Regions from separate parts of the Bradyrhizobium sp. GCM10028915 genome, predicted to be linked through region 2. Evidence: riboswitches for the same ligand, from Rfam matches in the RefSeq annotation. Region 2 holds a riboswitch; the other holds the start of a gene.
What was found. Region 2 has a riboswitch for S-adenosylmethionine ahead of ACFQX9_RS32690 (O-succinylhomoserine sulfhydrylase). Riboswitches for the same ligand answer to the same signal wherever they lie in the genome.

Region 1: linked by a shared signal. The riboswitch ahead of ACFQX9_RS09825 (homoserine O-acetyltransferase) and the one ahead of ACFQX9_RS32690 (O-succinylhomoserine sulfhydrylase) in region 2 are both predicted to bind S-adenosylmethionine.

The regions. Positions count from the first base shown of each region.
Region 1 covers NZ_JBHTFN010000012.1:147,896-151,298, reverse strand. Annotated here, with positions in the region: gene metW (methionine biosynthesis protein MetW) at 1-607, opposite strand, end outside; gene ACFQX9_RS09825 (homoserine O-acetyltransferase) at 623-1,825, opposite strand; SAM riboswitch at 1,916-1,995, opposite strand; gene ACFQX9_RS09820 (chorismate mutase) at 2,200-3,048, shown strand; gene hisC (histidinol-phosphate transaminase) at 3,083-3,403, shown strand, end outside.
Region 2 covers NZ_JBHTFN010000065.1:634,730-638,132, forward strand. Annotated here, with positions in the region: gene ACFQX9_RS32685 (2'-deoxycytidine 5'-triphosphate deaminase) at 62-1,198, opposite strand; SAM riboswitch at 1,279-1,358, shown strand; gene ACFQX9_RS32690 (O-succinylhomoserine sulfhydrylase) at 1,429-2,625, shown strand; gene ACFQX9_RS32695 (SGNH/GDSL hydrolase family protein) at 2,680-3,403, opposite strand, start outside.

The sequences.
Region 1 (3,403 bases), on a different contig from region 2:
ACACCCACCAGGGCATCCGCAGCCGCAGCGGACGGCCGTAGAGGTCGAGCGCCTCGGCACGTTCCATCTTGACGTCGATCGCGTCGCAGAGCTCGACGAAATCCTTGATGGTGCAGAAATGGATGTTGGCGGTGTCATACCAGCTTGCCGGCAGGTTCTCCGTGCGCGGCATGTGGCCGCCGATCAGGAGCTGGAGCCGCATCTTCCAGAAGCCGAAATTCGGGAACGACACGATGGCGCGGCGGCCGATGCGCAGCAAATTCTCCAGCACCACTTTCGGCTGCCGCGTCGCCTGCAACGTCTGCGACAGGATCACGTAGTCGAAGGCGTCATCCGGATAATTCACGAGGTCGGTGTCGGCATCGCCCTGCACCACCGCAAGACCCTTGGCGACGCAGCGGTTGACGCCCTCGCGCGACAGCTCGATGCCGCGGCCGTCGACGCCGCGGGTTTCCAGCAGTTGGAGCAGGTCGCCCTCGCCGCAGCCGACGTCGAGCACCTTCGAGCCCGGCTTGACCATCTCGGCCACCAGCACATGGTCGGCGCGAAAATCACCGGGTTGCCCGGCCACAACGCCGCCGAGCGGCAACGTTTCCTGTACAGACATGCCTAGTCGTCCTTGTTAAGCATTCCTGGCGGTAAGCCCGCGCGCCTTGCCCGCCGATTGCAGGAAGGCACGGGCGATGTCGAAGAACTCGGGCACGTCGAGCAGGAACGCGTCGTGACCGCGATCGGTCTCGATTTCGGCGAACGACACCCGCGCGCTCGACGCATTCAGCGCGTGCACCAGCGCGCGCGATTCCGAGGTCGGGAACAGCCAGTCGCTCGTGAAGGAGACCACGCAGAAGCGGGTCTGGATTCCCGCGAACGCCTTCGCCAGCACGCCACCATGGTCGGCGGCGATGTCGAAATAGTCCATCGCGCGGGTCAGATAGAGATAGGAGTTGGCGTCGAAGCGCTCGACGAAGGACGAGCCCTGGTAGCGCAGATAGGACTCAACCTGGAAGTCGGCGTCGAAAGAGAAAGTCGGCAGCTCGCGGTCCTGCATGCGCCGCCCGAATTTTCGATGCAGCGCGGCGTCGGAGAGATAGGTGATGTGCGCCGCCATCCGGGCGACAGCGAGGCCACGATGCGGATGGATGCCTCGATCGGCATAGCCGCCATGGTGCCAGTCGGGGTCGGCCATCACCGCCTGGCGGCCAAGCTCGTGGAACGCGATGTTCTGCGCCGAGTGTCGTGTCGAGCAGGCAATCGCCAGCGCGGAGAACACGCGACTCGGATACGCCGCAGTCCATTGCAGCACTTGCATGCCGCCCATCGAGCCGCCGACGACCGCGAACAGCGTGTCGATGCCGAGCCGGTCGATCAGCATCGCCTGCGCGCGCACCATGTCGGGGATGGTGATGACGGGGAAATCGAGCCCCCAAACCTTGCCGGTCGCGGGATTGATCGAGGCCGGGCCGGTCGAGCCCATGCAGCCGCCGATCACGTTGGAGCAGATGATAAAATACTCGCTGGGATCGAGCGGTCGGCCCGAGCCGACCAAAGTCTCCCACCAGCCGGGCTTGCCGGTGACAGGGTGCACATTGGCGACGTGCTGGTCGCCGGTCAGCGCATGGCAGATCAGGATCGCGTTGGAGCGATCGGCATTCAGCTCGCCATAGGTCTGGTAGGCGATCTGGAACGGGCTGAGATCGACCCCGCAGTCGAGCCGCAGCGGCTGCTCCGAGCCGAACTGCGCGACGTGCGAACTCGGATGATCCACCTCGTGCGACCGCTCGTCGGCGGTGATCGCGGGACTCGGAATTGACTGGACGCCAACCATCTGACCATCGACCTCGTTTGCGGTCGTCGTGGTGACCGCATTGACATCAGGCCATGAAAAACCCGGCCTGAACGATAGGTTCGGCCGGGATCGAAAGCGTCCCCGGCCTGTTTAGCGAGTTTTTTAACGTGGCTGCAAGCCGGCCGGCTCAAATGACCACGGAACGGGTAAAAACTACCGTCCTGGACGGTTTTCGTCAAGTCACGGCCCGGATCAGCCAAATTCGCCTGTCGCGCCACGGGCGGAAAGGGCCCGATTTCTCTTTGCATTTCTCTTTGCTTTCGCAGCCCCGACTGCCTAATCAGGATATCCATCACAGCGGTGACGGCTCGACTGATCCGCATTGGAACGCCTCTCAGCAGCACCTGTCAGACATGTCCCAACGTCCGCCCGCGCCACCATCACTCCAGGAATTGCGTAAGGAGATCGACGCGATCGACGAGGGCATGCATCGCCTGCTGATGCAACGCGGCGACATCATCGACCGCCTGATCCAGGTGAAGCAGACCCAAGAGGTCGGCTCGGCGTTCCGCCCGGCACGCGAGGCCTCCATGATGCGCGACCTCGTGCAGCGTCATCGCGGCATCCTGCCGCTCGACACGGTCGAGAGCATCTGGCGCGTCATCATCGCGACCTTCACCTATGTCCAGGCCCCGTTCTCGGTCCACGCCGACATCTCGGCGAGCGAGCCGGCCATGCGCGATTCCGCGCGATTCCATTTCGGCTTCACCGTGCCTTACGTCGCGCATTTCAGCGCGCAGGCGGCGGTCGAGGCCGTCGCGAAGTCCAAGGGCGATCTGGCGCTGGTCTCGGCGACCTCGAGCCGCACGCCGTGGTGGCTGTCGCTGGAAGAAGCTGGCGCGCCAAAGATCATCGCGCGGCTGCCCTTCGTCGAGCGCGCCGACCATCCGGCGGCGTTGCCCGTGTTCGCGGTCTCGCGCGTCGCCGACAGCGCGCTGGTGACGGAGGTCGAGACCTTCAGCGTACGCGTCTCTGGGTGGAATGCGGAGGTCGCGCGCGCCCTGTCGCCGCTCGCTGAGATCGTGGCGGTGCCCGACACCGCCTTCGACGGCGCCGCGCTGCTGGTCTCGGTCACCGCGACAAGCAGCATCGACAAGATCAAGGCTGCCCTGATCGAAGCGGGGGCCTCGGTGCGCTCCACGGCCCTCGTCGGCAGCCACGCAACGCGCTATACGGTGCCCCCGACCGGGTCGAAATCGTAAGTCGCGAACCGCTTAAGCCAGTCCGGAGTTGAAGATGTCCCGCCCCATGCCGAATCCCGGCATTCTCGATATTGCGCCCTATACGCCCGGCAAGACCCCGGTGGCAGAGCCCGGCCGCAAGGTGTTCAAGCTCTCGGCCAACGAGACGCCGTTCGGGCCCTCGCCGAAGGCGATCGAGGCGTTCAAGCAGGTGGCGGATCATCTGGAAGACTATCCGGAAGGAACCTCGCGCGTGCTGCGCGAAGCAATCGGGCGCACCTTCGGGCTCGATCCCAACCGCATCATCTGCGGCGCCGGCTCGGACGAGATCCTCAACCTGCTCGCCCACACCTATCTCAGCCACGGTGACGAGGCG
Region 2 (3,403 bases):
GCTACGGCGTACTGGATGCCCCGGTCAAGCCGAGGCATGACAGCGGAAGGTGAGGCTATCCCTACACCCGGAAATGCTTGCTCAGCTTCAGGCCCTGCGCCTGGTAGTTCGAGCCGATGCGCTGGCCGTACATGGCGTCGGGGCGGGCCAGCATCTTCTCGTAGACGAGGCGGCCGACGATCTGGCCGTGCTCGAGGATGAACGGCACCTCGCGCGAGCGCACTTCGAGCACGGCGCGCGACCCCAACCCGCCGGCGCCGGCATAGCCGAAGCCGGGATCGAAGAATCCGGCGTAGTGCACGCGGAACTCACCGACCAGCGGATCGAATGGCACCATCTCCGCGGCGTAATCGGGCGGCACCTGCACCGCCTCTTTCGACGCGAGGATATAGAACTCGCCGGGATCGAGGATCAGGCTGCCGTCGGGACGGGCCGAGATCGGCTCCCAGAAGTCCTCGACGGAATAGCCGGCGCGGCGATCGACGTCGATGACGCCGGTGTGGCGCTTGGCGCGGTAGCCGACGAAGCCGCCGCTCTTCTCGCCGGAGAGATCAACAGAGACGGCGACGCCGCCGGTGAGGTCGGCATCGTCGATATCGACGAGACGCTCGGTCGCGTGCAGCGCCTCGAGGTCGTCGATGTTGAGGATGGCATCCCCGGTGCGGAAGCGCACCTGGCTCAGGCGCGAGCCCTCGCTGACCAGCACCGGGAACGTCTTCGGGCTGATCTCGGCATAGAGCGGACCGTGATAGCCGGCACCGATCATGTCGAAGCGGCGGGTGCCGTCGGCGATCACGCGGGTGAAGACGTCGAGCCGGCCGGTCGAGCTCTTCGGGTTGGCGGCCGCGACGATTTCCGGCGGCAGCGCGAGGCTTTCAAGCAGCGGCACGATGTAGACGCAGTTGGTCTCCAGCACCGCGCCGTCGGCGAGGCTGAACTCGTGCAGCTTCAACTCGTCGATGCGCTCGGCGACCGTGGCGCCGGGACCGGGCAGGAAGCTGGCGCGAACGCGATAGGCGATATCGCCAAGACGCAAATCGAGGCTCGCCGGCTGGATCTGGCTTTCGACGAAGTCGTAAGCGGGCAGGATGAGACCGCCCTCCGCCATCGCCGCGATCATGCGGTCGGGCAGGATACCATTGGCGTCGGCGGCGACCGTGAACGTCAACCCGGGGTCCTCATCAGGGATCAAACACATCCCGACATGCGGGAAATATGAGCGTTTTACGGCTATCCGATGGACGTCTTGACGGAAAGGGCATTGCGGAATATGAGCATGACTTATCCCGTGGTGATTTGAGCCGGCCGGCTTGCAGCCACGTTAAATAAGTCGCTAAACAGGCCGGGGACCTCTGTGATCCCGGCCCGTGGAGATATTCCAGGCCGGTTTTTTTGTGACCATTCTCGATGGTCACTTCAGGAGGTCCTATGTCGAAGTCCCCGGCGCCAACCGCCCACTACCGTCCCGAAACTCGCCTGGTTCATTCCGGCACCTTACGCTCGCAATATGGCGAGACGTCGGAGTCGCTGTTCCTGACCCAGGGCTACGTCTACAACAGCGCTGAGGAGTGCGAGGCGCGGTTCAAGGGCGAGGACCCCGGCTTCATCTATTCACGCTACTCCAATCCAACCATCTCGATGTTCGAGCGCCGCATGATCGAGCTCGAAGGCGCCGAAGCGGCACGTTCGGCCGCGACCGGCATGGCCGCGGTGACGACCGCGATCCTGGCGCCGCTCAAGGCCGGCGATCACGTCGTGGCCTCGCGCGCGCTGTTCGGCTCGTGTCTCTACGTCGTGCAGGATTTACTGCCGCGCTACGGCATCGAGACCACGCTGGTCGACGGCCTCGATCTCGACCAGTGGCAGCGCGCCATGAAGCCGAACACCAAGACGTTCTTCCTGGAGAGCCCGACCAATCCGACGCTCGACGTGCTCGACATTCCCGGCATTGCCGAGATCGCGCATAGTGGCGGCGCGCGGCTCGTCGTCGACAACGTGTTCGCCACCCCGATCTGGCAGAGCCCGCTCGCGCTCGGCGCCGACGTCGTGGTCTATTCCGCGACCAAGCACATCGACGGCCAGGGCCGCTGTCTCGGCGGCATCATCCTGTCCTCGGAAGCGTTCATCGCCGAGCACATCCACAATTTCATGCGCCAGACCGGCCCGTCGATCTCGCCGTTCAACGCCTGGGTCCTGCTCAAGGGGCTGGAGACGCTCGCCGTGCGCGTGCGCGCGCAGACCGAGACGGCGGCGCGCATCGCGGACGTGCTGGCGAGCCATCCGAAGATTTCGCGGCTGGTGTTTCCCGGCCGCGCCGATCATCCGCAGGCTGCATTGGTGAAGAAGCAGATGCGCGGCGGCTCGACGCTGGTCGGCCTCGAGGTCAAGGGCGGCAAGCAGGCGGCGTTCCGCGTGCTCAACGAGCTCAAGCTCGCCAAGATCTCGAACAATCTCGGCGACGCCAAGAGCCTCGTCACCCATCCCGCGACCACGACGCATCAGCGTTTGAAGCCGGAGGACCGCGCCGCGCTCGGCATCAGCGAAGGATTCATCCGCTTCTCGGCAGGCCTCGAGCACGCGGACGATCTGATCGAGGATCTGACCGCGGCGCTGGAGAAGGCGTGAGTTATTGTCGTCCCGGCCTAGTGCGCAATTGCGCATGGGGGCCGGGACGACAAGTCACATTGGCCGGTACGTCCGCACGTCCGCGGGCACGTTCACGCCGAGCTTGATCTGGCCGACGGAGCGAATGATGTCGTCGCCGAGGAGCTGGGCGAAGCAGGCATAGCCCCAATCGTTCATGTGCAGTCCGTCGGCGATCACGAAACTCTCGACCGGAAGCGATTGCTTCTCGTGCCAGTCGCGCATCACCTCGAAGCGCGGGAAGATGCCGACGTGACGGAGCTCGGCGACCTTGCCGAGCAGCTTCACCATCTTGCCGGCGCTCTCGGCGCGCTGGTTGACGGCGGGCGAATATTGCGGATCGACCAGCACGATGTCGGTGCCGCCGGTGGCCTGGATGCGAGCGATGCCGTCCTCGACCAGTTTGGCGGTCTCGCCAGGATCGAGATTGCGCAGCACGGCATTGGTGCCGACCTGCCAGATCACCAGATCCGGATGCACGTCGATCACCTCTTTCTGGAGACGCTTCATCATCTCGGGCGCATCCTCGCCGCCGACGCCGGCATTGACGACGGTGATGTCGGCGGTCGGATAGTGCCGGTGCAGCTGCGCGGCAAGGCGATTGGGATAGTTGAACTCCGGCGAGCTCGCGCCGAATCCCGCGGTCGACGACGAGCCGAACGCGACGATGACGACGGGCTGGCCGGCGACGAGCTTGCCCGCGACATGCGGCAGCGAGCCCATCGCCTTCGAGCCGCCCTTCGGCGACAGGCAGGGCACG